DNA from 3 places in the Micromonospora sp. WMMD708 genome. Region 3 is predicted to be linked to each of the others. Evidence: riboswitches for the same ligand, from Rfam matches in the RefSeq annotation. Region 3 holds a riboswitch; each other region holds the start of a gene.
What was found. Region 3 has a riboswitch for cyclic di-AMP ahead of ACN260_RS19755 (C39 family peptidase). Riboswitches for the same ligand answer to the same signal wherever they lie in the genome.

Region 1 (10,147 bases), 1.6 Mb from region 3:
TGGACGCCGCGCTGCTGCGCCGGCTCGCCGCCGCCGTGCACCGGCTCTGGCCCCGGGGCTGGCAGCCGGCCGACGTGGCCCGGATCGTGGCCCGCCGGCTCGGCGCGCGCCCCGGCCGGCTGGTCGTCGACGCGCTCGCCGCCGACCGGGCGGCCCAGCCCGGCCCGGTGCCGCAGTGGTGGGACGACCAGTTGACCGACCTGGACGCCCGGGTCCGCTGGGACGACGACGCGGACTGGCTGGGCGGATGGGCGGCCCGCGAGGGCACCGACCGGATCGCCGCCCTGCGGGACGGGGTCGAGGTGCTGGCACTGCTGGCCGGCCTGCCGCCGGTGGCGGTGCTACGCCCGCCGCCCGGCGGCGTGGGTGCCGCGACGGTGGCCGGGGCCCCCGGGCCGTCCGGCTCCCGCGTCCTCGACCGGGTACGGGCGCTGCTGGCCAAGGCGGAGTCCACGACCTTCCCCGCCGAGGCGGAGGCGTTCACCGGGAAGGCGCAGGAGTTGATCGCCCGGCACAGCCTGGAACGGGCGCTGGTCGAGTCGACGGCCACCCACCCGGACCAGCCCGGCGGGGTCCGGATCAGCACCGACGCCCCGTACGCGGGCGCGAAGGCGCTGCTGGTGCAGGAGGTGGCGGCGGCGAACCGGTGCGAGTCGGTCTGGTCGGACGATCTCGGCTTCGCCACCGTGCTCGGCTTCCCCGCCGACCTGGAGGCGGTGGAACTGCTGCACACCTCGCTGCTGGTGCAGGGCACCGCCGCGATGCTGCGCGGCCGGCGGGAACGGCGCGGCGGCGGCCGGCGGACGAAGGCGTACGACGAGGCTTTCCTGCACGCCTTCGCCAGCCGCATCGGTGAGCGGCTGCGGGCCGCGACCGACGCGGCGGACCGGCAGGCGGCGCAGGACGCCGGGGCGGACCGGCTGCTGCCGGTGCTCGCGGCCCGCTCCGGCGCGGTACGGGAGCGGATGGACACCCTCTTCCCTGGTGTCACCCGGGCCCGGCTGACCGTGCGGGACGCCGAGGGCTGGCAGTCCGGCACCTCGGCCGCCGACCGGGCCTCGCTCGCCGGCGGCACGTCGCCGTCGCGCCCGCTGCCCGGTCGACGTTGAGCCGTAGCGGTCGATGCTGAGCCGTGGCCCGGCTCAGACGTGGCAGTCGCGGGTGAGCCGGGGCGGGATGTCGACGAAGTCGGTGCCCATCCAGCTCGCCGGGCTCTTGGCCGCCGCACCGGCGTCGATCTTCGTGGCGGTCTCCTCGACCAGCTTTCTGATCCGGTCGTCCTTGGCCTTGCGGGCCTGCGCGCGGACGTCGTCGGCGAGCCGGCTCAGCCGCCCCTTGAGTTTGCCGTTGAGCTGTTCCGGGGTGAGTTCCTCCCGGGTGGCGTCGGCCGAGTCGGCGGTGATCTGCCGACTACCGTCGATGATCAACTGGTCGACGGCGCGGCAGACCTGTGCGGTGTTCGCGGCGGTGCCGGTGGTCGGCGCGGTGCTCTCCGGGGCGGGGGTGGCCGTCGCCTCCGGTGTGGGTTGCCCGGTGGTGGCGGTGGCCGACGGGCCGGGTGCGGCGTCGGTGCCGGTTTCACCGTCCGAGCAGCCGGTGGCGAGGACGGCGAGGACGGCGAGGGTGAGTGCGGTGGCGGAGCGGCGATGCATCGGCTTTCCCCGTTCGGTGTGACGGCCGTACCGCGACACGATGCCGCACGTTCGGGCGGGAAATCGAATCGGCGGTCACCGGCGGGCCCGGACACGCGTCACGCCGGCCCGACGGGGTCGGTCCGGCGTGACGGCGGTGCGGTTCAGCTCTTGAAGGCGTCCTTGACCTTCTCGGCGGCCTGCTTGAGGCTGGACTTGGCCTGGTCGTTGCGGCCCTCGGCCTCGAGGCGCTCGTTGTCGGTCGCCCGGCCGACGCCTTCCTTGATCTTGCCGGCGGTGTTCTCGGTCGTGTTGCCGATCTTGTCGTCGAACCCCATGAGAGCCTCCCGAATTAAGCATTTCCTCCAACGCCACCCAGATACCCCCGCCTCCCCTCCCCAAAACACCTCCACCACCGGCCCCAGCCCGTTGATCAAGAGGTTTGCGTCACCCGCCGGCTCGCGGGTGACGCAAACCTCTTGATCAACTCGATCGTCCGGGGTGGAGGGTGGTGGTGGAGAAGCGGCGGAGGCGGAGGCTGTTGGCGACCACGAAGACCGACGAGAAGGCCATCGCCGCGCCCGCGATCATCGGGTTCAGCAGCCCGGCGGCGGCCAGCGGGAGGGCGGCCACGTTGTAGGCGAACGCCCAGAACAGGTTCCCCTTGATCACCGCGAGGGTGCGCCGGGAGAGCCGGATCGCGTCCACCGCGGCGGTCAGGTCGCCCCGGACCAGGGTCAGGTCGGACGCCTCGATCGCCACGTCGGTGCCGGTGCCCATGGCCAGCCCCAGGTCGGCCTGGGCCAGGGCGGCGGCGTCGTTGATCCCGTCACCGACCATCGCGACCGTGTGACCCTGTGCCTGGAGCCGGCGTACCACGTCGACCTTGTCGGTCGGCAGCACCTCGGCGGTCACCCGGTCGATGCCGACCTCGGCGGCCACCGCCCGCGCGACCGTCGCGTTGTCCCCGGTGAGCAGCACCGGGGTCAGGCCCAGGGCGCGCAGCCCGGCGACCGCCTCCCGGCTGGTGGGTCGGACCACGTCGGCGACCGCGAGGACCCCCCGGGCCCGCCCGGACCAGCCCGCCACCACCGCCGTACGCCCGGCGGCCTCCGCCTCGGCCACCGCCCGGACCACCTCCTCCGGTACGTGCAGACCCCGCTCGCGCAGCAGCCTCGGCCGCCCGACGACGAGATCGTGGCCGTCGACGGTGCCGGTGACGCCGAGCCCCTCGGTGGCGGCGAACCCGGTGACCGGCGGCAGTTCTCCGGCCTCGGCGGCACCGGCGGCCACGGCGCGGGCGATCGGGTGCTCCGAGCCGGCCTCCACCGCCCCGGCGAGCCGGAGCAGCTCGGCCCGGTCCTGCCCCTCGGCGGGTCGGACGTCGACCAGGGTCATCCGGCCGGTGGTGACCGTGCCGGTCTTGTCCAGCACCACCGTGTCGACCTGCCGGGTGGACTCCAGCACCTCCGGCCCCTTGATCAGGATGCCGAGCTGGGCGCCGCGCCCGGTGCCGACCAGCAGCGCGGTCGGGGTGGCCAGGCCGAGCGCGCACGGGCAGGCGATGATCAGCACGGCCACCGCGGCGGTGAAGGCGGCGGTCGGGCCGGCACCCGCCCCCAGCCACCAGCCCAGCGTGCCGACGGCCAGCGCGATGACGATCGGCACGAAGACCCCGGAGATCCGGTCGGCCAGCCGCTGCACGGCGGCCTTGCCGGTCTGTGCCGCCTCCACCAGCCGGGCCATCTGGGCGAGCTGGGTGTCTGCGCCGACCCGGGTGGCGGTGACGATCAGCCGACCGCCGGCGTTGACGGTGGCACCGGCCACCGTGTCGCCCGGCCCGACCTCGACCGGCACCGACTCGCCGGTGAGCATGCTGGCGTCGACCGCCGAGGTGCCCTCGTCGACCCGCCCGTCGGTGGCGATCTTCTCGCCGGGCCGGACCACGAACCGGTCACCCACGACGAGTTGGTCGACCGGAACCCGGGTCTCCGTGCCGCCGCGCAGCACGGCGACGTCCCGCGCGCCGAGTTCGAGCAGGGCGCGCAGGGCCGCCCCGGCGGTCCGCTTGGACCGGGCCTCGAAGTAGCGGCCGGCCAGCAGGAACACGGTCACCCCGGCGGCGGCCTCCAGGTAGATGTTGCCGGCCCCGTCGGTGCGGACGATGTCCAGCCGGAACGGGTGGGTCATCCCGGGCATGCCGGCGTCACCAAGGAAGAGCGCCCAGAGCGACCAGCCGAACGCCGCCAGGGTGCCGAGCGACACCAGGGTGTCCATGGTCGCCGCGCCGTGCCGCAGGTTGGTCCAGGCGGCCCGGTGGAACGGCAGCCCGCCGTACGCGACCACCGGGGCGGCCAGGGTCAGCGACAGCCACTGCCAGTAGGTGAACTGCCAGGCCGGCACCATCGCCAGCACGATCACCGGCACGGTGAGCACGGCCGACACCCGCAGCCGGGTCCGCAGGGCGTCCAGCTCGTCGACCGGCGCACGGGCCGGTTCCGTCCCGGCGGGGGCGGGCGGCGGGGGGACGACGGCGGTGTAGCCGGTCTTCTCCACGGTGGCGATCAGGTCGTCCGGGGTGACCCCGTCGGCGTACCGGACGGTGGCCTTCTCGGTGGCGTAGTTGACGCTCGCCTCGACCCCGTCGAGCCGGTTGAGCTTCTTCTCGATCCGGGCGGCGCAGGAGGCGCAGGTCATCCCGCCGATGGCCAGTTCGATCAGGTGGGGTGCGGTGGGCGGGTTGTGCGTGGTCGGGGTCATCGCGGCACCTCCGGTCAACCGTGGGTGTGACCGGCCCCGCCGGTGACGGTCGGCGTCGGGTCGGTGGTGGGTTCGGGGACGACGGTGCCGCGGGCGGGTTCCGGGATGTGCGTGGGGTCGTGGCGGGTCTCGGCGGGCGGGGTGACGGGGCCGGTCAGCTGGCCGACCCCGTACGCCGCGCCGAACACCGCCGCGAGGGCGAGGGCGAAACCGCCGAGCCTGGTCGGTGTGTTCATCGGTCGCCCCGGACCGTCACGCCTCGACGAGGTCGTAGCCGGCCTCGTCGACGGCGGCCCGCACGGACGCGGTGTCCAGCGGACCGTCGCTGGTGACGGCGACCCGGCCGGTGGCCAGGTCGACCTGGACGTCGGTGACGCCGTCGAGGGCACCCACCTCGGCGCTGACCGCGCTGACGCAGTGCCCGCAGGTCATGCCCGTCACCTGGTAGTTCGTGATCATGTGGCTCTCCCCTCCCTCGTCCAACATACCCCCCAGGGGTACGTTGCCCTGCGACCGTAGCATACCCCCAGGGGGTACGCTATCGTGGTTGCCATGACCTCACCGAGCACCCCGGTCCGGGGCTACACCGCCAGCAAGGACCAGCTGCTCGCGCGGCTGCGCCGCGTGGAGGGGCAGGTCCGGGGCATCGAGAAGATGGTCGACGACGACCGGTACTGCATCGACGTGCTCACCCAGATCTCCGCCGTCCAGGCCGCCCTGGACAAGGTCGCCCTCGGGCTGCTCGACGGCCACGCCCGGCACTGCATGCACGAGGGGGCCGCCGAGGGCCGCGCCGACGAGATGGCAGCCGAGATGATGGCGGCCGTCGGCCGCCTGATGAAACGCGGCTGACCCGCCCCGAGGGGATGTGCGTCGCGGCGGGCCCGGCAGCATGCCGACGACCACGGGCAGCCGCCCGGCCGTACGGGTGGGTCGGCGCGTGGGCAGGCCGAACCGGGCGGACGGGCCGTGGTGGTGGCTACCATCGTCCGACGATGACCCGCCGCCCGTGGTGAACCGGCTGGCCGGCTGACACGTATCCCGTCCCGGATCGTTGGGAGAACTCGCACGCATGGGCGCCGATCACACCCGTCCCACCCCGTCCACCCCGCCGCGGGTGCGGCGGCTCCTCGTCATGACGGTGGTGCCGCTGATCGTGGTCACGGTGATCGCCACGCTGGTCCTCTGGCCCGGCACGACCCCCGAGATCGACCAAGGTGAGCAGGTGCCCCGTCACCACGGCACGGTGACCCGGGTGGTGACCGAGCCGTGCCCGCCCGCCCCGCAGACCCCCGACGGCCCCTCCGGGGTGGCCGAAGGGCCGTGCGGGACGGTGACGGTCGCCGTCGAGCAGGGGCCGGACGCGGGCCGGGAGGTGCAGACACCGGTACCGTCCGGGCCGGGAGCGCCGACGGTGGCGGTCGGCGACGAGGTGGTGCTCGTCGCGTTGGCCGACCCGAGCGATCCGTCGGCGAGCAGCTACCACATCGCCGAGCACCAGCGGGGCATGCCGCTGCTCTGGCTGGTCGCCCTGTTCGCGGCGGCGATCGTGGCGTTCGGCCGGCTGCGCGGGCTGGCCGCCCTGGCCGGTCTCGGGGCGAGCTTCGCCATCCTGTTGACCTTCGTGGTGCCGGGCATCTCCGCCGGGGGTGCACCGCTGCCGATCGCGGTCACCGGTGCCGCATTGATCATGTTCGTGGTGCTGTACCTGACCCACGGGATCACCGCGCAGACCTCGGTGGCGGTGCTGGGCACCCTGGGCAGCCTGGTGCTGACCGGCGTACTGGGCACGCTGGCCACCGCCGCCACCCACCTGACCGGGTACGGCAGCGAGGAGGCCACCACGCTGTCGATGTACCAACGTGACGTGGACCTGCACGGCCTGCTGCTGGCCGGGATCATCATCGGTTCGCTGGGGGTCCTGGACGACGTCACGGTCACCCAGGCGGCCACCGTCACCGAGCTGGCGCACGCCAACCCGGGGCTGTCCCGGTTGCAGCTCTACCGGGCGGCGACCCGGGTCGGCCGGGCGCACATCGCGTCCACGGTCAACACGATCGTGCTGGCGTACGCGGGCGCGTCGCTGCCGTTGCTGCTCCTGCTCACCGCCGACAGCCGCCCGGTGGGCCAGATCCTCACCAGCGAGTTCCTGGCCCAGGAGATCGTCCGCAGCGCGGTGGCGACCCTCGGCCTGGTGGCGGCGGTGCCGCTGACCACCGGACTGGCCGCACTGGTCGTGACCGCCGGACGGGGGCCGGCCGACGCCGGTACGGCCGGGCCGCCGCCCACCCCACGTCCGGCCCCCGACCGCGCCGAGGCGCTGGAGGCGTTGAGCGCGCCCCGGCACGGCGATCCGTCCACCCCGGCCGCCGCACGGTGGCCAGACCCGGAAAGGAGCACGGACACCGCATGGTGACACTGCGCTGCGTGACCGGAGGCGAGGTCGCGGCTGTCGGTCGCGTCACTGATTACCCCTCGCTATCGGGAAAATACTCATTTGGTCGGGTTGCGGGCGTAGATCCCCGGGACGACTCTCGGGTAACCTCGCTGCCGGTCACCGCCGAAGGCGCCCACCGGCGCCAGCGGTGCCACCGCCCAATCGCCGTACGGCGAGCCGGGGAACCGAGCACCCGGGGTGAATCCGCGCCAGCGGTAGGGGCCACTTCCGTCCCGAACCCGTCAGCTAACCCGGTCGGCGGTCGACGGAAGGGAAAACTGTGACGGCACCCCTACGCCGCTGGTTGACGCCGGCAGTGGCCGTACTCGCCGCCCTGGCGATCGTCGCCGGACCGGCCGCCGCCCCCGCGACGGCCGCGCCCAACGCGCCCACCCCCTCGGGGCACGAGGAGGACGACGAGCCGAAGCTGCTCACCGACGTCATCGAAGCCACCAACCGGGAGTACTCGGCGGCGAAGACCCGGCTGGAGAAGTCCAAGAAGCGCCAGCTCGAATACGCCATCGAGGTGGAGAAGGCGGAGCAGGAACTGGCGGCGCTGGCCCCGCAGGTCACCGAGATCGCCGCCCAGTCGTACCGGACGGGTCGGGTCGGCGCGGTCGCCGCGCTGCTGGAGAGCGACGCCCCGGACGCTTTCGTCCGCCGGGCCGCCGCCCTGGACGAGCTGAACATGGTCAACGCCGGCAAGCTGGCCGAGGTCAACAAGGTCAAGACCCGGGCCGAGCAGGCCAAGCTCGCCGTCGACGCCGAGGTCCGGGAGCAGCAGAAGCAGACCAACCTGATGGCCAAGAAGAAGACCGAGGCCGACAAGGCGCTGGCCCTGGTCGGCGGTCGGGGCTTCACCGGCGGCCTGGTCGACGCGACGTCCCCGGTGGCCCGCGTCGCCCCCGGCCAGAGCGCCAACGGCGATTGGCGCGGCGAGTCGTGCAGTGAGAACGACCCGACCACGTCCGGTTGCGTCACCCCGCGCACGCTGCACATGTACAAGGAGGTCAAGCGGGCCGGGTTCAACCGGTTCGTCGGCTGCTACCGCCCCGGTGGGCCGTGGGAGCACCCCAAGGGCAGGGCGTGCGACTGGTCGTTGCAGAACAGCGGGTTCAGCCCGTGGCACAACAACGACACCCGGATGTACGGCAACAACCTCGCCGCGTTCCTGATCCGCAACTCGGACCGGCTGGGCATCTACTACGTGATCTGGAACCGGCAGATCTGGTTCCCGGCCAACGGCTGGAGTTCGTACTCGGGGCCGTCCGACCACACCGACCACGTGCACGTGTCACTGCTGTAGCGCGGTGATCAGCCCCATCGGGGTCGATCGAGCAAGCGACGAAGGCCGCCCGGTCCAGCCGGGCGGCCTTCGTCGTGCCTGGGGCGGTTCAGCCGGGGACGGCCGCCGGGGCGGGGTCGACACCCGTCGGCACGGCGGGCCCGGGTACCGCGACGGCGGACGCCTGAGCGGTGGGCTCCTCGGCCGGGGCGACCTGGCGGACCTCGCCGGCGGCGAGCCGGTAGGACATGCCGACCACCGCGCACCGACCGGCGGCCACCTCGGCGGCGATCACCGGAGAGTTGCCGAGCAGCACTTCGACGGTCTGCGCGATGTGGATGTCGACGATCCCGTCGATGTCGTGCACCCCCTGCTGGGCCGCGCGGCGCAGGCTCGGCCCGACGGCGGCGACCACCGAGTAGAGGTGCCCCGGCGGCTGGGTGCCGGTGCGGGCCGTGTCCCGGGCAGCCTGCACGGCACCGCAGGAGTCGTGCCCGAGGACCACCACCAGCGGGGTGCCGAGCACCGTGACCGCGTACTCGACGCTGCCGAGCACCTCGGGCCCGGCGGTGTGCCCGGCGGTCCGGACCACGAACAGGTCGCCGAGACCCCGGTCGAAGATGATCTCGGCGGCGAGCCGGGAGTCGGAGCAGCCGACGATGACGGCGAAGGGATGCTGACCGTCGGCGACGGCGGCGCGGTGCCCGGCGTCCTGGTTGGGATGACGGGGCACACCGGCGACGAACCGCCGGTTGCCGGCCTGCAACTCGGCCAGCGCCTGGGTCGGAGTGATCGGGGCCATTGCCTCACCTCGGTCCGGAATCGCGCCTGGTCACGCCGGCCGGCGGCGACGACGGCCGTGTCCCCACGGTCACACGCAGCTAAAGGTACGTCAAGATTTCGTGATACACGTTTCAGGCGTCGGTCGGCGCGGTGTCGACGACGTGTCGGCCCCGGGGCGCGCACCGGACCGGTGGGCGACGCGTGGGCCCGGGTGCGACGCGTCGGGGCGGCCGGCGACGGGTCTCCCAGGAACGGGCCATACCATGACCGTCATGGCGACAGGCGGCACGGGGAGCACCCGGAACTGGACGTTCCTCACCAACCACGGTCACGTGCTGCTCGCCATCGCCCGCAACCCCACCGCCCGCCTCCGGGACGTCGCCGACGAGGTCGGGGTGACCGAACGGGCCGCCCAGGCGATCGTCGCCGACCTGGAGGCCGGCGGTTACCTGCGGCGTACCCGGGTCGGCCGGCGCAACGAGTACACGCTCAACCCCAGCGGCCACTTCCGGCACCCCGCCGAGGCCGACCGCCAGGTCGGTGCCCTGCTCGCCCTCTTCAGCCCCGACCCGACCGACGCCGGGTCCTGAGCCGACCGGCCCGGACGCCGGGGCCCGGCCGGACACCGCCGACCCGGCACACGTCGACGGCCCGCCCCGGCGGGGACGGGCCGTCGCGCGTGGAGGGTCAGCAGAAGCTGCCGGCTCCGCCGCCACCGTCCTGCCGGGTGGTGCGGAAGTCACACAGGTCGTAGCCGTTGGCGGTGAGCACCGCCTTCGCCGCCGCCGTCTGCGCCCCGGTCAGCGCCGGCTCCCGGGAGAGGACGAAGCCGGTGCTGCGGTCCGGGTCGCCGACGACCGCCCACCGGTAGTCGGGATCGAGCCCGATCACCACGTAGTTCGGCCCACCCAGGTAGATCCACTTACCGCCGAGCTTGAGGAAGGACACGGTCAACGCCGAGTCGGCCGGCGGGTTCTCGCTGCGGGCCCGCCCGGTGACCGCGCTGGTGGTGCCGAGGATGGTGCGGCAGGCGTTGCGGACCCCGATGGTGCCGTCGGGCTGGACGTCGTACCGCGCCGTCACGTTCTTGTAGCACTGGATCTCGAAGATCGCCGGGATGGCGGCGATCTGGTACCAGTCGCCCGCGTAGCGCTCGACGTCGACGTCGGCCACCGGGGTGAGCGGTCCGGTGTCGACGGCGGTCGGCGCGGCCTGCGCGGGTGCGGCGGTGGCCAGCACCGCCGCGGCGGC
Region 2 (10,147 bases), 3.1 Mb from region 3:
CGGACCTGGAGTTGCCGAGTGCGGTGCGCTCCACCGGGGTGGACCCGGTGGCGCTGCACGTGCCGGCGGCGGAGTTGGCCCGGGCGACGGCCGACGCGGTGGACGCGCTGCTGGCCGAGGTGGCGGGGACGGTCGGCGTGATCACCCCGGTGCCCCGCCGGGACGAGGTCGCCGGCTGGTTGGGCGACCGGGGCGGGGCGCGCCTGCAGGTGGTGACCAGCCTCCAGGCCAAGGGCATGGAGTACGACGGGGTGGTGCTGGTCTGCCCCGGCGAGATCCGGGCCGATCCGGGCTCCGGGGTGCGGACGCTCTACGTGGCGTTGTCCAGGGCGACCCAGCGCCTGACCACCGTCGAGCCGACCGGCTGACCGACCGGCACCGGGCCCACCTGGCCGGACGTCCGACCGTCACTTGCATACATAGCGATGTGAGCATAGATTGGAGCCGGTCCGCAGCGGGGACGGAGGGTGTGGACGTGGGCGCAGGTCATGACCACAGCGCGACGGTGAGCAATGCCGCACACCGGCACCGGGGCCGGCTCTGGGCGGCCTTCGGGTTGCTCGCCGTGCTCATGGTGGTCGAGGCGGCGGCCGCCTTCGGCACCGGCTCGCTGGCCCTGCTCTCCGACGCGGGGCACATGTTCACCGACGTGCTCGGCATCGGGATGGCGCTGGCCGCCATCACCGCCACCCGGCGGGCCGCACGGGACCCGCAGCGCACCTTCGGCCTCTACCGGCTGGAGGTGCTCGCCGCTCTGGCCAACGCCGTCCTGCTCAGCGGGGTCGCGGTCTACGTGCTGATCGAGGCGGTCCGCCGGCTCGGCGAGCCACCCGAGGTGCTGGCCGGCCCGATGCTGGTGGTGGCGGTGCTCGGCCTGCTCGCCAACATCGTCGCGTTCGGCCTGCTGCGGGAGGGCGCCAGGGAGAGCATCAACCTGCGCGGGGCGTACCTGGAGGTGCTCGGCGACCTGCTCGGCTCGGTCGGGGTGATCGTGGCGGCGCTGCTGATCGCCGGCACCGGCTGGTGGTGGGCCGACCCGCTGGTCGCCGTGGCGATCGGCGTGTTCATCCTGCCCCGCACCTGGCGGCTCGGCCGGGCGGCGGTGCGCATCCTGGTGCAGGCCGCCCCGGAGCACCTGCCGGTGACCGCCGTACACGACCGGCTGACCGCCGTGCCCGGGGTCGCCGAGGTGCACGACCTGCACGTCTGGACGCTCACCTCCGGCATGGACGTCGCCTCGGCCCACCTCACCCTGGCCGGTGACGCCGAGGTCGGCACGGTGCTGGCGGCCGCCCGGGGTGCCCTGCGGGAGGACTTCCACATCGAGCACGCCACCCTCCAGGTCGAGCCGGGAGCGACCCCCGGCGCGTGCGGCCCCGCCCACTGGTGACCCCACCCCGGGCCGGAAGGTCAGCCCCGCCGGGTACGCACGCACAGAGATCGCGAAAATTTGCGTTGTTTGACCCTTTTAAGGGTATTCACTCTCGTACCCTCAGTCACGAGGTAGGCAGGCGTCACACGCGTACCGGTAGGCTCGGCCCCGGTCTCCGCCAGGCAGAGGCCGCCGCCTAATCGCCCGCCCGGGCGAACCGGGGAACCACGTTCCTGGGGTGCATCCGCGCAAGCGGTAGGGATCTTCCGTCCCGAACCCGTCAGCTAACCCGGTCGGCGGCTGACGGAAGGACATCCGCATGCACGTACGCACCACCACGCGGCTACTGGCCGCAGTCGTCACGGCGCTGGCCCTGGGCGTGTCGGCCGCGCCGTTCACCCCGGCCGCCGCCGCGCCCGCCACCCGGCTCGCCGCCCCCGGCGACGACGACGAGGGCGGCACCCCGGCGCTGCGCGACCAGCTCGACGCGGCCAGCAAGGGCTGGCTGGAGGCCAAGGCCGCCCTGGAACGCTCCACCAAGCGCCAGCAGGAACTCGACGGGCAGCTCAAGACCATCGAGGGGCAACTGGTCACGCAGACCGCCAAGGTCGGCGAAATCGCCGGCGCGGCCTACCGCACCGGCCGGCTCGGGCCGATGTCCGCCCTGCTCAACAGCAACACCCCGAGCGGTTTCCTGGACCGCGCGGCCGCGCTGGAGACGGTCGCCACCCGGGAGGACCAGGAACTGCGCACGATGATCGAGACCCGGGACCAGGCCGTCCGGACCCGGGCCGCGGTCAGCCGGGAGATCACCGAACAGCGCAAGCAGGTCGCCACCATGGGCAAGCGCAAGGAGCAGGCCGAACGGGCGTTGGCGGTGGCCGCCGCCGACAAGCCGGCCCCCACCTCCCGTGACTCCGGCAGCTCGGACGGCACGTCCACCAGCAACGCCAAGGGGGCGCCCCGCAACTCCGACGGCTCCTGGCCGTCCGAGTCGTGCAGCGTCAACGACCCGACGCCGGCCAACGGCTGTATCACCCCGCGTACGCTCAACGCCCTGAACCAGGCCAAGGCGGCCGGTTTCACCAGGTACGTCTCCTGCTACCGGCCCAGCGGCTCCGGCGAGCACCCCAAGGGCCGGGCGTGCGACTTCGCCGCCCAGCGGAACGGCTTCGGCGGGGTGGCCAGTGGTGGCGACCGGACGTACGGCAACAACCTCGCCGCGTACTTCATCCGCAACGCCGACCGGCTCGGTGTGCTGTACGTGATCTGGTTCAAGCGGATCTGGCTGCCGAGCAGCGGGTGGAAGGCGTACAGCGGGGGCAACGGGGACCCGTCCAGCGACCACACCAACCACGTGCACCTGTCGATGATCTGAGCCGACCCGGTGGCCCGTCCGGCCCGGGCGGGCCACCGGACCACGGCCGGCCGCAACGGCAGGTCAGGTCAGGTGCCGCCGCGCCGCGACCGGGTCGGGCAGCCCGGGGTGCCGGCGGTGGTCAGCCCACCGGAGGCGGGTCGCCGGCCCGGGAGTCCAGAACGGCACCGAGGCGGCTGGCCAGCCCCAGGTGGGCCGCGCGGGCCTGCCGGAAGGCGTAGCCGAACAACGGCGCCGGTGCGGCGAGGGTGATCTCCACGTCGATCCGCAGCAGGTCACCCTCCATCCGCAGCCGGGTGTGGTTGCGTACGGTGGTGCCGGGCTGCTGGCGGGCCACCGTCACGATCTCGTCGTCGCCGGCGAGCAGCACGTCGGCCTGGTAGGTGACGGGGAACCGCAGCGGCCCCAGCTCCAGCCGGTCGGTGATCGCGTAGCTGGCCAGGGCGCCCGGCCGGGCGGCCAGCCGGCGCACCCGGACGATCAGGGGATGCAGCTCCTCCTGCCGGGACAGGTCGCTCAGCAGCTCCATCGCCTCCGCCGGTGAGCAGCGCGCCTGCACCGTGTAGCTGAAGCTCTCCCGCCGGACCACCGGGCCTCCTGACCATCGTCGGTCGCACGATCGTGCCGTACCGGAGACGGACTGGCAACGTCCCTGGTCAGTGGCCCTGACGCCGACCGGTGGCCCGGTCAGGCGCCGGGCAGGACCTCGGGGGTGGCGGCACCGGCGAAGTACGGCTCCGGGGCGCCGAAGAGCCCGAGCAGGCCGGTGACCCAGAGCTGCCGGTGCACGAACCGGCTCGGCTCGGTGACGATCAGCTTGACGCCGCTGACCTCGGCGGTCTGGAAGCCGGCGACCATGGCGCTGATCCCGACGGAGTCGATGAAGGTGACGAGTCGCATGTTCAGCTCGATCCGCGCGGGCCGGCCCTTGGCCAGCACCTCGGCGATCGCCTCACGTACCTCGTAGGCGGTGTCGACGTCGATCTCACCACGGGGGGCGATCTCGATGACACCGGCCGGCAGGACCGACTTCACGATCGACAGGCTCACGCGAGCACCTCCACTCGCCCGTCCCCGGGCGCCTCATCAGTACGCGGGCCGCGACCGAGAGTATTCCTCCGATGGCCTCGGTCGCCACCCCTCGGGATGAGCAATTCGCGGATCCGGACGGACCGGACCGTCCCTCTCCGCACCGTTGCTGGTCCTGTTCTCTTCCGACGAACGGCCCAGCTCGGCCGTTCCAACCGTCCCAGAGTAGCGGTCCCGGTCCACCGACACCCGGACGCGGTGCGCCGGGCGAGCCCCGCCGGCTCCCCGACGCGTCCCGCCGACTCCCCCGGTGCAGCTTGTGCCGGGTGCCTACCGTGGGCGAGAGATGGGTCACCACGATCGAGGAGACGGATCGATGCTCAGGAAACTACTCGGCCTGGCCGGGGTCGGCGCGCTGCTCGCTCTCGTCCTGGCCTGCGGCTTCGGCGGCGGGGACGACGACGATGACGACGACGGGGACGATTTCGCCCGCGCCACCTCGGTGGTCTCGGTGCGCTGAGCGGTGACGGTCACCCGCACGCAGCGGGTTTGCGACCCGGCCGGGCGGGGCACTGCTCGGACACCGACCGGGTGTCCGGTCGGCGCGAGAACCGTCCCGCGGCACGCAGACGACATCCGAAGTGGCCGCAGACTTCGGCATTCGAGGAGGTAAGACGATGATCGGCAGCAACCTTCTGGAGCGCCGCAGCAAGCCCGAGCGGATCGCCGACCAGGCCTGGCACCATCTGCTCTCGGCGGTGGACTCCGCCGGTGACAGCGTCCGGGACGCCGCCCGGTCCGTCCGGGACTCCGGGCTGGCCGACGCCGGTGACCTGGTCGGCTCGACCGCCGACGAGGCCCGCCGTCGGGCGACGCTCGCCTTCGACGCGCTCGCCGGCCGGCGTCCGGCCCTGCCCTGGACCCTGCTGATCGGCGCGGCGCTGGTCGGCGCGGCGATCGGCTGGGCCGCCGGCACCGCCGCGCGGGCCGCCGGCAGCCGGGGTGACCGGGCCGTCGACGACATCGAGTTCGTCGACGTGGACCGGCCGAACTCCCCCGTCGGACTGGACGACTGACCGCTCCACGGCACGCAAACGTTCCACGACACACACAGGCCCCGGTCGACGCTCCTCAGCGTCGACCGGGGCCCACGTCGTCTTCGATCCACCCCCATTGGGGCGATGTTGCGGCAAAGACCCGGGTTGATGCCACAACTTCGCCGCACTGAGTCGATTCCCCGACCGAGTCGACCACCCCTGGACCGGGCAGATCCCGGACCGGACACGCGCCGGCTCCCCCGACAGGATCGGGGGAGCCGGCCAGTGTCGGATAGTTGATAGGTGTCAGCGGCTGGCGCAGGTCACCGCCGGGACGGCGTTGGTGCCGGTGACGTTGGCCGTGAAGCCGATGCTGGTGCTCGCGCCAGCGCCGAGCGCACCGTTCCACCCGGCGTCGCGCACCGAGACGTTCGCCCCGGTCTGGGTGAAGGTGCCGCCCCAGAGCGAGTTGACCGTCTGACCGTTGCCGAACGTCCAGCTCACCGTCCAGCCGGCGATCGCGCTGGTGCCGGCGTTGCGGACCGTCACCTCACCCTGGAAGCCACCGGGCCACGATCCGGTCACCTTGTACGTCGCCGCGCACCCGCCGGTGGGCGGCGGAGTCGTCGGCGGGGGCGTGGTGGGCGGGGGCGTCGTGGGAGGCGGGGTGGTCGGCGGAGGCGTGGTGGGGGGCGGCGTCGTCGGCGGCGGCGTGGTCGGGCCGGGGGTGGTCGGCGTCGGGGTGGGGGTGCCGCCGAGCCGGTCGGCGACCAGGATGCCCCGGCCGTTGGTGCCCAGGTAGACCCGGCCGTAGACCCGGGGGTCGCCGGTCAGCGCCTCGCCCGCGTTGCCGTACTGATGCTGGTCGTCGTTGATCCGCACCCAGGCCGCGCCGGTGTTGTCGGAGCGGTAGACACCGTGCTTGCCGTCGACGGTGCCGAAGGTGAACACCGCCGGGTACGTCTGCCCGGGGGCGGCCTTGCCGAAGCCGACGTTCACCGCCGACGACACCCCGGCCAGCTTGGTGAAGCTGGCCCCGGAGTCGGTGGAGCGCCACAGCCCGCCCTCACCGGCCAACCAGATGTCGCCCTCCTTGCCCGGGACCGCCTTGAACTTGACGTTCCCGGTGGTCGGCAGGCCGGTGGCGGCGGACGCGGTGAAGCTGGCCCCACCGTTGGTGCTGACGTAGAACCTGCCGGCGCTGAAGCCGTAGAACTTGTTCTTGTTGACCCGGTCGGACTCGACCACGGCGTTGGCCGGGATGCCGGTGGCGGCGGTCCACGAGTTGCCGAAGCCGACCGAACGGATCACCTGCTGCCCGGCGTCGCCCGGGGCCCAGACGAACTGGCTGCCGTCGGCGGCGGCGGCGACCGTGCCGCCGTTGTTGATCCCGCCCGGCTCGCTGCCCTGGAACCAGTTCGCCCCGCCGTCGGTGGAGAACGCGACGTGGCTGTCGTTGGGGCGGTCGGCGTCGGTGAAGTTGCCCGCCCGGACCATCGTCGCCGGGTTCGCCTCGGCGTAGTCGAGGCTCGTGGTGGTGGTGAAGACCGGCTGTGTGAACAGCATCGGCGGCACCGCGTCGAGGTCGGTGTGCCGGAACCCGCCGATGTCACCGAGCCCGCTGATCAGCGGCGCCCCGGTGGGCGGGCTGATCAGGTCCTGCACGGCGGTCTCCTCCAGGCCCTTGACCATCGGCTTGATGGTGAGCTTGCCGCCGGTGTCCCACTTGGTGAGGTCGGTGCTGCCGTAGATGGTCGCGCCGGTGCCGTACATGAAGCGGTTCGAGTCGAACGGGTCGATCTCCACCGACTCGTTCATCCAGCCCAGCTTCGGGGTCTCCTCCGGCGGGGCCGGGTTGGCCCCGAAGGTCAGCCACGGCACCGAGCTGATGTCCATCGTGAACTTCTTGGTGCGCTCCGGGTAGCTGCCGAACTCCCAGATCCGGCTCCAGGTCGCGCCACCGTCGGTGCTGCGGAAGAAGATCGCGTCCGGCCACCAGGAGATCTGGGTGGCGACCATCAGGGTGTTCGGCTTCTGCCGGTCGATGGTCAGCCCCGAGTAGCCGAAGTAGGCGTCGGTGCTGGACGACGGGATGGGGCTGATCTGCGTCCACGCGCCGGTGGCCCGGTTGAACTTCCACACGTCACCCTTGCCGCCGTCGTACGGGCCGCCGGTGTCGCTGGTGGCGATGTAGAGGAAGCCGCCGACCGGGTCCACCACGCCCTTGTGGGCCAGGTAACCGGTGGGCTGACCGGCGATCCGCTCCCAGCTCGTGCCACCGTTCGTCGAGCGGTACACCGGGTTGGCCTTGTCCGCCACGCCGACGTAGATGGTCTGCGTGGCGGTGCCCGCCGTACCGGTGCTCTTGTCGAAGGTGACCCAGGTCAGACCCTGGTTCTGGCTCTGGTAGCCGGTGGTGTCGTTGGGGTCGGCCCGGTAGTTGCCGACGTTGGGGAAGTTCGCCACCTTGGCCCAGGTGACCCCGTAGTCGGTGCTGCGCCACAGGCCGTTGCCGCCCTCGGCGCCGTAGTAGAGGATGCTGTTCTTGTTGGGGTCGACGGCGAGCCGCTCCCCCATGCCCCGGCCGGGCATGTTGCCGCCGTTCTTGAACGGCAGCGCGGTGGCCTGCCAGGTGGCGCCCTTGTCCGACGAGCGCAGGATCGCGCCGTTGTTCGGGTCCCAGTCGTTGGTGTACATGCCGACTGCCGCGTACACCCGGTTGGTCTGCACCGGGTCGGTGGCCAGGCTGACCACGCCGTTGTAGCCCCACTTGTCCGCGCCGACCCAGTCGAGCAGCGGCGTCCAGGACTGGCTGGCCTGCTCCCAGCGGTACGCGCCACCGATGTCGGTGCGCGCGTAGATCAGGTTCTTCTCGGTCTGGTTGAAGATGATGCCGGGGACGAAGCCACCGCCGTCGATCCGGACGTTCTTCCAGCTGTACGCCTCGGCCGCCGCCGCGGCGGCCGGTGTGGACGGTGCGACGGTGAACTGTACGGCCACGACAGCCGTCGCGGCGGCCAGCACGGTGGTGACCGCGCCGACGAGACTTCTCCGCATCTGCGGTTCCTCTCGGGATGCCAGGGTCAGGGTGCGACGTGCCCGTGGGGACGTCGACGGGTGCGAAGAGCTGCCCTGGCTCCCCGCCGGCACGCTTGGCTCCCGCTGCCGAAGAAGAACCCAACAGTAACCGGTACGCCGCCGAATTAGGAAGCGCTCCCAACTAACTCGGCCATCAGAGCCGGTAGATGACGTCCTCGCCGACGACCTCGCGACTGATGCCCAACCCGTCCACCGGTCGGACGGCCACGTCCGCCCACGGCGTGCCGGCCGCCCAGCCGGGCAGCAGCACCACCGTGCGCACCCCGACCTGCCGCAGGTACGCCACCGAGGTGGCGTCCGGGAAGGTCATGCTCGCCGCCCTGATCCGCTCCTGGGACTGCGGGGTGAACGAGGCGAGCCCGTTGACCACCTTGGGGAACCCGTCGGTCGACCAGAGCATCACGTGCAGTTCCCGGATGCCGTCGCTGGGTAGCACCAGCGCCGGGCCGGTCAGCCCGCGCAGCACGGCCGGCTGCTCCGGCGCGGGCACGTGCGGGGTGCGGTTGACCCCCTCCAGCAGCACCAGCAGCAGCGGCACCAGCAGCGCCAACCGGGCCAGCCGCCACTGCCGGGCGGGCCGCTCCGGGGCCGACTCCCGGGGGGCCGCCTGCTCGGCCGCCGACCCGGACCACGCCGCCGACCGCAGCGCCGGCCGTGGTCCGGCCACCTCCGCCGGTGCGGACGCCTCCACCAGCACGGGCGCTCCCGCCGGTCGCAGCACCGGCACGGCCGGCTCCGACCCGGGTTCCGTGTCCGGCCCCGGCGGCTGGTCCCCGGCCGGCCCCGGTCGCTGCTCCCCCACCGGCACTGTCCCCTGCTCCGCGTCCGACCCCGGCGACTGATCCCCGGCCGGCTCCGTGCCGGGGTCGGTCCCCCGCTCCGGATCCGCGCCGGGGGCGGTCTCCGGCGCCGGCCCGCGCACCGTCAACGCCCCGGCGGCGAGCAGGCCGAGCAGCAGGGTCGTCCACAGCACCAGCCGGCCCGGGGTACGCACCCCGTCCCAGCCCGGGGCGTGCTCGACCAGCGTCACGTAGCCGGGGTCGCCGTCGCCACCGAACGTGGTGCCCGCCGCGAGCGCCACGCTGACCAGCGCCGCGCCGGCCAGCATCAGCCGGTGCCGCAGCCGCCACGCGGAGAAGAACAGCCCCGCCACCGCCAGCGACAGCAGCACCACCCCGGGCAGCAGGGTCATCTCGCCCGGGAAGCCGAGCGTGGCGCGGGCGGCCTCGTGCCGCTCCCCCCACAGCCAGGACTCCGGCGGCGCGGTGACGAACCCCCGCCACGGCGGGGAGAACATCTCGATCTGGGCCACCGTCCGCCGGCCGGACGGGTTACGGGCCACCACCTCGAAGTACGGCGCGGCCATCGCCAGGGTCACCCCGGCGAACCCGATCCCGCCGGCCAGGTCGGCCAGGAGCAGGCGGCGCGGCACCACCGGCCGGGTCCGCCGCCGCAGCCACACCACGCCGTACGTGACCACCGCACCGAGGCAGAGCAGACCCAGCACGTACGCGAAGGGCAGGCCGATGCCGAAGCCGAGGGTGACCTGCCAGGCGGCGACCGCCCACCCGGCGACCACCCACCCCGGACGGACCCGGTCGGGGCGGTGGCCGTGCCGCAGCGACCAGCCGTGCCCCCGGGCCAGCATGGCCAGCGCGAGGGCGATCCCGCCGATGCTGAGCACGTGCAGGTGCCCTGCCTGGGCGAGCTTCCACGGGGCGTACGCGAAGGCCACCCCGGCCACCGCCGACCCGGCCCGCCCGGCCCCCACCTGCCGGGCCAACGCGTACGCCCCGAACAGGGCGAGGGCGTGGGTCAGCAGGTAGAGCAGGTTGTAGCGGATCACGGCGGCCACCGGACCGTCCCCGATCATGCCGAACGGGGCGTACCCGAGCAGGGTGTCGGAGTAGGCGTAGGTGTACGGCTCGGGATAGAACGTGTTGGAGTGCCAGACCTGCAACGGGTTGGTGAGCAGGGCGTGCCCGCCCCAGGCCACCTGCCACGCCTGCAACGTCGGGTCGCCGGTGTCCTGCGGGATGGTGCTCGCCGGATCGCGCAGGGTCGGCCAGGTCAGCACCACGGCCAGCAGCAGCGCGGCGAGCGCCGCCAGGGTCCACTCGTGCCGGGCAATCCGCCACGACACGCCCGCCAGCCGGCGACCGAAGATCCGCACCTGATCGACGTCCATCTCTCCACCCCGTCCTTCGCCGTCCGTCAGACTGCCCGAGTCCG
Region 3 (10,147 bases):
GAGATGGACGAGGAGACCATGGACCGGGTGCTCCAGGTCAACTTCGTCGGGCCGGTGATCGCCGCCCGGCAGTCGCTGCCGTACCTCCAGCAGACCAAGGGGCAGCTGCTGCTCTACACGTCCAGCTCGTACACCCGGGGCCGGGCCCAGTACGCGCTCTACTCGTCGACCAAGGCGGCGCTGGTCAACCTGACCCAGGCGCTGTCCGACGAGTGGGCCGAGTACGGCGTCCGGGTCAACTGCATCAACCCCGAGCGCACCGCCACCCCGATGCGCACCAAGGCGTTCGGCGAGGAGCCGGAGCACACCCTGCTGGCCGCCGAGACGGTCGCCCAGTCCTCGCTCGACGTGCTGATCTCCGACCTCACCGGTCAGGTGATCGACGTCCGGCGGGCCCCCGGCGAGGCGGCCCCGGTGCCCGCCCAGCCGACCGCGGCCGAGCAGGACCGGCTGCCCAGCGGCGTCGACGCCGGCTGACCCGACCCCGGAGACGTACGACATGCGTGGTGACCTGGTCAGGAAACTGATCGCGCGGTGCCTGACCACCGGCCTGGCCGTGCTCGCCTTCCTGGTGGTGGCGCTCACCGGCGCGACCGGCTGGGGGCTGGCCCTGGCGGTGGCCGCGCTGGTCGCCGCCGGCTACGAACGCCGGGTCCGCCCCGACGCCGACATCGTCGCCGAGACGGTGCTGCTGGCCGCCGGCATCCTGGTCGGCCACGCCCGCCGGCTCGACGACGGGTTCGACCCGGTGCTGGCGCTCACCGCCCTGGTGCTGCTGGGGCTGGTGCTGCTGGTGGGGCCGCTGCGCGACGCCGGCAACCTGGAGATCCGGGCGGCGAACCTGCCGGTGCGGGCGTGGACCCCGCTGGTCGCCGCCCGCCTCGACGGCATCCTGCTGGGGCTGCTCGCGGTGGTGGCGGTGGCCGCCGCGTTCGCCCTGCCCGCCGTGGTCGCGCTGGCCGTCGTGCTGGTGGTCGCGGCCGGCTGCGGCGCGGTCGGCCTGGACCTGGCCCGGCGGCGGTTCCGGCCGTCGGGCGGGGGCGGCCCGGTGACCCGGGCGCTGCGCGCGCACCAGCCGGAGTTCCTGCTCTACTTCTCCGCCCCGCCCGGCTCGGAGTACCAGGTCACCATGTGGCTGCCCTACCTGGAGCGGCTCGGCCGGCCGTTCCTGGTGCTGCTGCGGGAGCCGGAGTACCTGCCCACGATCGCCGCCGCGACGAGCGCCCCGGTGGTCTACTGCCCCACCCTCAAGGCGATGGACGAGGCGCTGGTGCCCAGCCTGCGGGTGGCCTTCTACGTCAACCACGGGGCGAAGAACAGCCACTGCATCCGGTTCACCCAGCTCACCCACGTGCAACTGCACCACGGCGACAGCGACAAGGCCCCCAGCGCCAACCCGGTCTCGGCCATCTTCGACAAGATCTTCGTGGCCGGTCCGGCAGCGATCGAGCGGTACGCGCGGGCCGGCGTGGAGATCCCCGCCGAGAAGTTCGTCGTGGTCGGCCGTCCGCAGGTCGAAGCCATCGAGGTACGCCGGGAGGCCCGCCCGCCGGCCGCCCCGACCGTGCTCTACACCCCCACCTGGACCGGCCACCACGCCGACGCCAACTACTGCTCGCTGCCGGTGGCGGAGCCGCTGCTGCGCGCGCTGCTCGACCGGGGGGCCACGGTGATCCTGCGGGCCCACCCATACACCGGGCAGAACCCGACCTCGGCCCGGCAGCTGGCCCGGCTCACCGAGCTGCTCGCCGCCGACCGGACCCGTACCGGCCGGCAGCACCTGTGGGGTGCGGCGGCCAGCCGTGAGCTGAGCCTGACCGACTGCGTCAACCGCTCCGACGCGCTGGTATCCGACGTCTCCGGGGTCATCTCCGACTACCTCTACTCGGGCAAGCCGTACGCGGTGACCGACCTGGGCGTCGACGGCGACGAGTTCCTCACCCGGTTCCCGCTGGCCCGCTCCGGTTACGTGCTGCGCCGGGACATGGCCAACCTCGACGAGGTGCTGACCGGCCTGCTGGACACCGACCCGCTGGCGGCGGCCCGCTGGGACACCCGCCGCCGCTACCTGGGCGACTTCCCCGCCGACGCGTACGCCGACGGTTTCCTCGACGCCGCCCGCCGCGAGCTGGAGCCGGGCTGGACCCCGCCGGCCCCGCGGGGCGCCACGGTCCTCTCGCCCCGGGCCTGACCCGGCGGTGGCCTCTTGGGCCGATGTTGCGGTATCCGGATCCGCTGACACCGCTACATCGGCCCCATGACGAGCACCGCCCCGGCCGCGGGCGGCCGGGGCGGGTGGGGGTGGCTCGGTCAGGCGGAGTAGCCCCGGGTGGCGATCCAGTTGGCCAGGGTGGTCACGCTGACCCAGTAGGCCGGCAGCGACGGGTCGGCCGAGTCGGCGATCCGCACGGTGCGGCCGTTGTCCCGGTAGCCCACGGCGGCGACGTAGTGGCCACCGGGGAAGGAGTGCCAGCCGCCGTCGAGGTCGGTGGCGTCCCCGGCCACGTTCGCGACCACGGCCCGCTTGTCGGTGACCGCCGCGACCACGTCGGCCCGCAGCCGCTCGATCTGGGCGTCGCTGGGGGTGCCGGCGAACATCCGGGTCCGGTACGGGTCACCCTTGACCACGGCGTTGAGCACCCGGGTGGTGTCCTCGGCCGAGTTGGTGCCCATCTCGGTGGTGCCCAACTGGGCGGCGAGGGCGTCCTGGCCGCGCTCGATGCCGGCCGCGCTGAGCGCGTTGCGTACCGCCGCCGGGCCGCAGTAGTAGTAGGTGATCTGGGCCTGGTAGTCGTAGCGCAGGACCTTCGACGAGGGGGGCTTCGGGGTCGCCTTGCGGATCAGGTCCGGGTCGGCGGTGGCGCGGGCCTTGGCCCGGGTGACGTGCGGCGACGGGGTGGGACTCGCCGAGGGGCTGGTGGAAGGGGTGGCCGACGGGCTGGCCGGGGCGGGTACGGTGACCCGGGCCTGGGCACGGCTGGCGACGTCGTCGAGGCGGGGGGCGGCCTCGGCCACGGCGGTGGCGCGCTGGTCGGTCGGGGCGTCGTCGACCCCGGCGGCCAGGGCGGTGCCACCGGCGGCCAGGACGAGGACCGCCGCCGAGCCGGCGACCATCCGGTACGGGCGCTGGGCGCCCAGCCGGCGGAGCTGACGCTTCATGTGGTGCTTCACGGGGTGTTCCTCCACGGGGCGAGGCGGCCGGGCACGCCGGATCGGCACGCGGCGGGTACGCCACGCGCGGATCGGGTGTTGCGCCGCTCGTTCGGCAGGGACCGCCCGGCGGGGAGCCGGACGGGTCGGCGGGTCGCCCGACCGGGGTCGGGCGGCGGGGTGGACGGCCGGGTCAGCGCGTCAGGCGCGACGGTCCGGCGGCACCCCGGCACCGAGGTGGAGGAACCACCGAGAGGGTGGGGTCATGCTGCACGAGGATGAAACTCCTTCCGCTGCCGCCGACCGGGTTAGCTGACGGATTCGGGCGGGAAGATCGCCCTACCCCGGGCCGTGGCCCGGAGATTCACCCCAGGTGGTGCGTGTGGGTCCCCGGTTCGTGACGTGCACGATTGAGCGGGTCGGTGCGGCGTCGCCTCCTGCGATCGGAAACCGCACCGGACCGCAGCGACACTACTGGCCGCCCTCCCTCCCGCCAAGCCCCGTGAGCTGCGTAAACATCGTCGGGTCGGCTTCTTTGCGGGGCACTCGGGCAGCGAGGGCCAGCCCCGGGGACGAAGCGTCGTCGGACCCCGGCATGGCGACAACCGGACAACCCGACCGCAACCTCCGATGATCATCGAAGTCGATGTGACCGCCTGTGACTGCCTGTCCGATTTTCCCCGGCCGTGACGCCCCCCACACCGGAGCTGGATAACAATTCGACCCCCGAGACCCCCGCCCGCACGGCCCCGGAGCCCTGGGGCCCTGGGGCCCTGGGGCCCTGGGGCCGCAACGGGGCCGAAGTTGCGGGGTCAACGTGGGGTGGACACCGCCATTTGCGCGTCGTTGTGTCGATCACCCCGGGCCGGGCCGGGCCGGGACAGGCCGGGCCGGGCCGGGCCGGGACAGGCCGGGAGCGGCGGTCGCGGGGTGGTCAGCCGACCCGGGCCGGGTGCCAGCGGGCGGCCTGCGTGGGGCGGGTCGCCGCCGACGTCGCGGTACGGGGCAGCGGGACCCGGCCCGGCCGCACCCGCTGCGCCGCCGCGTACGCCTCGGCGGCCAGGGATCGGGCGGCCTCGGCGGCCAGCTCGGCGTCCCGCCACGCGACGCTTTCCCGCCAGGCCGCCGCCCGGTACGCCGCACGCCTGTCCTCCCGGACCGCCCGGGCGAGCATCACCTCGTGCTCGACGGGGTGCCGGCGCGGGTCCCAACCGTCGCGGTGCGCGAAAACGTCCCGCAGCCGCTCCACCGACAACTCGCCCCGCCAGTGCGCCGCCACCGCCTCCTGGTGCAGCCACCGCTCCCGGCCCGCGTACTCGGCGGGTGTCCGGGGGGTACGCGGGCTGGGCAGCGTCCCCGCGCCGACGAACCGGCGGGCGGCCGTCTCGGCCTCGTCGTACGCCTGCCAGGCCCGTTCCAGGGTGTCCTGGGCGGCCAGCCAGGCGGTCCGGTGACGGCGGGCGGTCTGGGCCGCCCCGGCGGCGGCGACGGCCACCTCCTCGGCGTACCGCCGCAGGTCGGCGACCGGGGGTGGGGCGTCCGGCGGTGGTACGACGGGGGTCGCGTCGGTCGCCCGGTCCCGCTCGGGACGGGCGACCAGGACGGCGAGGCCGGTCAGCGCGAGGACGAGCAGCAGGGACCAGATCGCGGTGGCGGTCGGCACCCCGATCAGGAACTGGGAGAGCACGGTGTTCACGGGTCGACACCTCGCGGACGGATGTGGCGGGTCGGGGCCGTACCGGGGCGGGACCGTTGCGGGCAACGCCCGCCCGGGGCGGTACGGGGACGAGGTCGTGGTGGTGGCTGGCGGGTGACTCCGGGTGGAGCGGGGTCAGCCGGCCGGGGGTGCCCGGGGCCCGGCGGCGGCGGGCACCCGGCCGGTCGGTGTCACCAGGGTGGCGGCCGGAAGCTCCCGGGCCGCGCCGGCCGGCACGGCGGACACTCCGGCGTCGACCCGGTCGGTCGCCACCACGTCGACCCGCCCGGTCCCCCGGTCGTCGGAGCGGATGCCGTCGCCCCGGCCGAACGGGGTGTCGAGGGCGACGGCGGCGGGGAAGGAGTGCGCCGCGTCGGCCGACAGGGCACCCGGGGCCGGGTCGAACAGTGCGGGGCCGGCGGCGGCGAACGCGAGTGCGACGGCGAGGCCGGCGAGCAGCCGGGACATCCCGCGCGCGACCCACCACAGGGGACTGGTGGGCGCGACCGGGAACACGTGACCACGCTACCGAAGGGGTCACCGACCCGCAGCACCGCCGGGCGTGTCGCCGCGCCGGTCGCGTATGGCAACCGGTCACACCCGGCGGGCGACAGACACCGGCCCGACATCCACCGTGGAGCGAGCACCGCCACCACCCGCGCCACACCCGGCACCGCCGCCGAGCCCGGCACCGCCGCCGAGCACGGCAGCGAGCAGGGCGGGCGGCAGCGAGCAGGGCGGGACGCGCAAGGCGCAGAGCCGGACGCGCCGGGAACAGGGCCGGGTCAGTGCGGGTCGCGCGGTCCCGCGTACTCGACCGGGCGGCCGTCGCGCGGCCCGCCGTCGGCACCCCTCGGCCCCGGCACGACGGCCGGCCCGCCGGCACCCGGAGCACCGGCACCGGAAGCACCGGCGGCGACGTCAGGAGCAGCGGCGGAGGTGGCCGGGGTGGTGCGGCGGCGGGGGGCCAGGCGGCGCATCATCGGGGTCTCCACGAAGCGGTGCAGCGCGGCGGCCAGCGCCAGGTTCACCACCAGGAAGCCGAGCACGGCCAGCGGCCCCGACCAGCCGGGCAACCCGACACCCCAGTGCCCGGTGAGCCGCAGCACGGTCATCATCACCAGCACGTGCACCAGGTAGAAGGCGAACGACACCTCACCGAGCCAGATCAGGGTGCGGTGCCGCCACGGCGACCAGCGACCCTGCACGTCAGCGCGGGCCGCCGCCGGGATGACCAGGATGTACGCCACCGACAGCAGCGCCGCCCACATCTCGGCCGGGATCCAGTGCGCCGCCACCCAGACGACCACGAAGAGCACGCTGGCCAGGGGCAGCCCGGGGCCCCGCCAGTGCCCACGGCGCAGCAGCTCGGCGGCGGCGACACCCAGCCAGAACTCGGTGGAGCGGACCAGCGGGAAGACCTGGGTGAACCACCAGTTGGTGCCCTCGGGCAGCAGTTGCTGGCCGGGCCACAGCGCCAGGATCACCAGCGGCACCGCCACCACCACGGCCCAGAGCAGGCCGGACCGGGCCCGCCGGATCGCCGGCAGCGCCAGCGGCAGGCAGAGGTAGAAGAACAGCTCGCAGGACAGCGACCAGCTCACGTTGTTGATGCTGTAGAAGTAGCCGGGGGTGGGGTCCCACGCCTGGACGAGGAAGAGGTTCTCCAGGGCGGCACGGGGCACCACCGGGTCGGCGAACCACCACATCACCAGCAGCGCCGCCGCCCAGGTCAGCACGTGGTTGGGATAGATCTTGGCGAGCCGGCGACGCCAGAAGTCCCGCCGCCGGTCGCCGTCGCGGGCCGACCAGACCAGCACGAAGCCACTGAGGATGAAGAAGAACTGCACCCCGGACAGGCCCAGGGTGAACAGCCAGTCGACCACCGCCTTGGCGTCGGGCTGGGTGACGATCCGCATGGTGCCGACGTGGTAGCCGAAGACCAGCATGGCGGCGATCCAGCGCAGCCCGGTCAGCGACGGGAGCCGGTTCAGCGCCGGGGACGCGGTGGTGGGCACGCTGGTCACCCGGGGCACCCTACCGGCACACCCCGGTACCGGCGACGGACCGGGGTGGTGCGGATGTGCGGAAGGTGTACGAAATCCCTCCACTGACCTAACATCGCGGGACCTGTCGGTGTCGGCGTACCCGTGGGTCAGGTCGGCGGCCGGCGGAGGCTCCCGGCGAACGAGGAACGGAGCGAAGTGGTGCACCAACGGATCCTGATGCGGGCGAAGAAGGACCCGTTCGACGTACGCGGCCCGGAGGAGGCGTACGAGGGGAACTGGATCGGGGAGAACAACGGCAACCTGGTCTTCAGCCACGCCGCCCACAAGCTGCTGCGCACCTCCACCGCGCGGATCACGTCGACCGAGTTCAAGGTCGACCTGCGCGACGCCGACCGGATCAACGAGCAGTACGACGTGTACGTCATCCCGCTGGCCAACGCGTTCCGGCGCAGCTACGCCCACCGCATCGAGCTGATGACGAAGCTGGTCGAGCGGCTGCGCATCCCGGTGGTGGTGTTCGGGGTGGGCGTGCAGACCGACATCCACGGCGACCGGGAGTACCTGCGTCCGATCGACGACGTGGTCAGCCGGTTCGTCCGGGCGGCGCTGGAGCGGGGGCCGAGCATCGGCGTACGCGGGGAGATCACCGCGCAGTACCTGAACACGCTGGGCTTCTCCGCCGTCGACGTGATCGGCTGCCCGTCGATGTTCCTGCACGGCGACCAGCTCCGGGTGGAGAAGTCCGCGCCGGCCCTGACCACCGACGCCCGGGTGGCGCTGACCGTCTCCCCGTACGTCAAGTCGATGGCGAAGATCATCGCCTCGCACCAGGCCCGCTACCCGAACCTGCGCTACCTCCCGCAGGACCTCAAGACGCTGGGCACCCTGCTCTACGGCGACGCCCCGCAGGACCGGGGCAAGACCAGCGCCATCCCGATCCACACCTCGCACCCGCTGTTCACGCAGGACAAGGTGCGGATGTTCCTCGACCCGTGGACCTGGATGGACTACCTCGCCGGGTTCGACTTCGCCTTCGGCACCCGTATCCACGGCACCATCACCGCCCTGGTCGCCGGCACCCCCGGCTACCTGTTCGCGCACGACTCGCGCACCCTGGAGCTGGCCCGCTACTTCGACATCCCGCACAAGCTGATGCCGGACGTGCCGGCCGACGTGGACGCCGCCCAGCTCTACGCCGAGGCCGACTACACCGGCCTGAACACCGGGCACCGGGCCCGCTACGAGGTGATGCGCGCCTTCCTCGCCCGGCACGACCTGGGCAACGCGTTCGACGACGGCGACAGCGCGGCCCGCTTCGACGCGCAGGTCCGCGAGACGGTGTTCCCGCCGGCGGTCCGGCCCGCCTCGGCCAGTTCACCCGAGGAGCTACTGGCCCGCATCCAATGGCTACGCGACCGCAACGCGGCGCTCGGCGACGACGTGCGGGAGCTGCGTGAGCAGCGGCTGCGGGCCCGGGTACGGCGCGCGGTCCCCGCACCGGTACGGCGGATGCTGAGCCGTTAACCTGCCGCTCGGCCGCTGTTCAGCAGCTCCATCTCCACCGGATACGTCACGTTCCGTGGCCGTCCATACCCGTGCACCAGGGTGGCGGGGTGGTCATCCAGCCCGCGCCCACCCCGCTGCTCAGCGTCGTCGTCCCGGTCCACGGGGTGGAGGCGTACCTGCACCAGTGCCTGGACTCGGTGCGCACGGACGTGCCGGCCGACGCGACGGGCGCGGTCGAGATCGTCGCCGTCGACGACGCCTCGCCGGACCGGTGCGGGGAACTGCTGCGCGCGTACGCGGCAGAGCATCCGGGCGTACGCACGGTGCACCTGACCCGCAACGTCGGGTTGGGGCCGGCCCGCAACGCCGGCCTGGACGTGGCGACCGGCGAGTACGTCTGGTTCGTCGACAGCGACGACTGGCTGCCCGCTGGCACGGTCCCGGCGGTGCTGGACCGGCTCCGGGCGCACCGCCCCGACGTGCTGATGCTCGACCACCTGCGGGTGAGCGAGGACGGCCGGCGGGAGGTGGACGCGAGCAGTCACCTGCTGCGCGGCATCCCCGGGGTGGTCCGGCTGGCCGACCGACCCGGGCTGCTGCGGGTGCAGCACACCGCGTGGAACAAGGTGGTCCGCCGGGCCTACCTGAACGCGTTGGAGCTGCGCTTCCACCCCGGCTGGTACGAGGACATCCCGTTCAGCAACCCGCTGCTCATCGGCGCGGAGCGGATCTCGGTGCTGGACCGGGTCTGCTACCTGTACCGGCAGGGCCGGCAGGGCGCGATCACCTCTACCCGCAGCGGTCGGCACTTCGACGCCTTCGACCAGTACGACCGGCTGTTCGACTGGGTCGCCCGCCGGTACCCGGACGAGCGGCTGCGCGGCGAGCTGTTCGCCCTGATGGTCAACCACATGCTGGTGGTGGTCGGCAACGACGGCCGGCTGCACCCGCACCTGCGCCGGGAGTTCTTCCGCCGGGTCGCCGCCCACTACCGCCGGCACCTGCCGCCGGGCGGCTACCGCCGGCCGGGCGGGGTGGCCGGGCTCAAGCACCGGCTGGTCGGCCGGGACGCCTACCTCGCGTACGCGGTGCTGCGCCACGCGCACCGGCTGGCGGGGTGGCTGCGCCGCCCGGTCGCCACGCCGCAACCGGCGCCGACGGTCGTCGGGCCGGCCCACGACTGCACCGCCGACCGCGACGCGCTGGCGGGTCGCGGCAGCCGGTGACCGGCCGGCCCACCGTCGGGGGGACGGCGGCCGGGGTACGAGCAACGAGCACAGGGAACAGGGGTCTTGGAATGACGACAGTGAAGATCGGGCCGCACCTGGTGGGGGCCGGGGAGCAGCCGTTCGTGGTGGCGGAGATGTCCGGCAACCACAACGGCGACCTGGGCCGGGCGCTTTCGATCGTGGACGCGGTGGCGGCCAGCGGGGCGCACGCGCTGAAGTTGCAGACGTACCGGCCGGACACCATCACCATCGACGTGGACACCCCGGCGTTCCGGATCTCCGGCGGGCACGAGCTGTGGGGCGGGCAGAACCTCTACCGGCTCTACGAGCGGGCCCACACCCCGTACGAGTGGCACGGGCCGATCTTCGAACGGGCCCGGGAGCGGGGGCTGACCGTGTTCTCGTCTCCGTTCGACCCGTCGGCGGTGGAGCTGCTGGAGGGGCTGGACGTCCCGGCGTACAAGATCGCCTCGTCGGAGCTGGTCGACCTGCCGCTGATCCGGCTGGTCGCGGGCACCGGCAAGCCGCTGGTCATCTCCACCGGCATGGCCACGCTC

Region 1: linked by a shared signal. The riboswitch ahead of ACN260_RS26750 (coiled-coil domain-containing protein) and the one ahead of ACN260_RS19755 (C39 family peptidase) in region 3 are both predicted to bind cyclic di-AMP.
Region 2: linked by a shared signal. The riboswitch ahead of ACN260_RS06445 (coiled-coil domain-containing protein) and the one ahead of ACN260_RS19755 (C39 family peptidase) in region 3 are both predicted to bind cyclic di-AMP.

What each region holds. Positions count from the first base shown of each region.
Region 1 is NZ_CP186060.1:6,067,049-6,077,195, forward strand. It holds gene ACN260_RS26710 (DUF2786 domain-containing protein) at 1-1,109, shown strand, start outside; gene ACN260_RS26715 (hypothetical protein) at 1,143-1,652, opposite strand; gene ACN260_RS26720 (CsbD family protein) at 1,796-1,969, opposite strand; gene ACN260_RS26725 (heavy metal translocating P-type ATPase) at 2,115-4,391, opposite strand; gene ACN260_RS26730 (hypothetical protein) at 4,406-4,627, opposite strand; gene ACN260_RS26735 (heavy-metal-associated domain-containing protein) at 4,644-4,850, opposite strand; gene ACN260_RS26740 (metal-sensitive transcriptional regulator) at 4,944-5,243, shown strand; gene ACN260_RS26745 (YibE/F family protein) at 5,464-6,807, shown strand; cyclic di-AMP (ydaO/yuaA leader) riboswitch at 6,974-7,105, shown strand; gene ACN260_RS26750 (coiled-coil domain-containing protein) at 7,109-8,134, shown strand; gene ACN260_RS26755 (carbonic anhydrase) at 8,223-8,915, opposite strand; gene ACN260_RS26760 (helix-turn-helix transcriptional regulator) at 9,160-9,486, shown strand; gene ACN260_RS26765 (lipocalin family protein) at 9,584-10,147, opposite strand, start outside.
Region 2 is NZ_CP186060.1:1,391,643-1,401,789, reverse strand. It holds gene ACN260_RS06455 (HelD family protein) at 1-368, shown strand, start outside; gene ACN260_RS06450 (cation diffusion facilitator family transporter) at 476-1,390, shown strand; cyclic di-AMP (ydaO/yuaA leader) riboswitch at 1,556-1,687, shown strand; gene ACN260_RS06445 (coiled-coil domain-containing protein) at 1,692-2,750, shown strand; gene ACN260_RS06440 (SRPBCC family protein) at 2,872-3,339, opposite strand; gene ACN260_RS06435 (STAS domain-containing protein) at 3,438-3,800, opposite strand; gene ACN260_RS06430 (hypothetical protein) at 4,156-4,299, shown strand; gene ACN260_RS06425 (hypothetical protein) at 4,457-4,855, shown strand; gene ACN260_RS06420 (cellulose binding domain-containing protein) at 5,123-7,873, opposite strand; gene ACN260_RS06415 (hypothetical protein) at 8,049-10,103, opposite strand.
Region 3 is NZ_CP186060.1:4,441,826-4,451,972, forward strand. It holds gene ACN260_RS19745 (D-ribitol-5-phosphate cytidylyltransferase) at 1-477, shown strand, start outside; gene ACN260_RS19750 (CDP-glycerol glycerophosphotransferase family protein) at 500-2,191, shown strand; gene ACN260_RS19755 (C39 family peptidase) at 2,311-3,159, opposite strand; cyclic di-AMP (ydaO/yuaA leader) riboswitch at 3,433-3,577, opposite strand; gene ACN260_RS19760 (hypothetical protein) at 4,085-4,846, opposite strand; gene ACN260_RS19765 (hypothetical protein) at 4,982-5,362, opposite strand; gene ACN260_RS19770 (acyltransferase family protein) at 5,632-6,873, opposite strand; gene ACN260_RS19775 (polysaccharide pyruvyl transferase family protein) at 7,054-8,379, shown strand; gene ACN260_RS19780 (glycosyltransferase family 2 protein) at 8,469-9,587, shown strand; gene pseI (pseudaminic acid synthase) at 9,659-10,147, shown strand, end outside.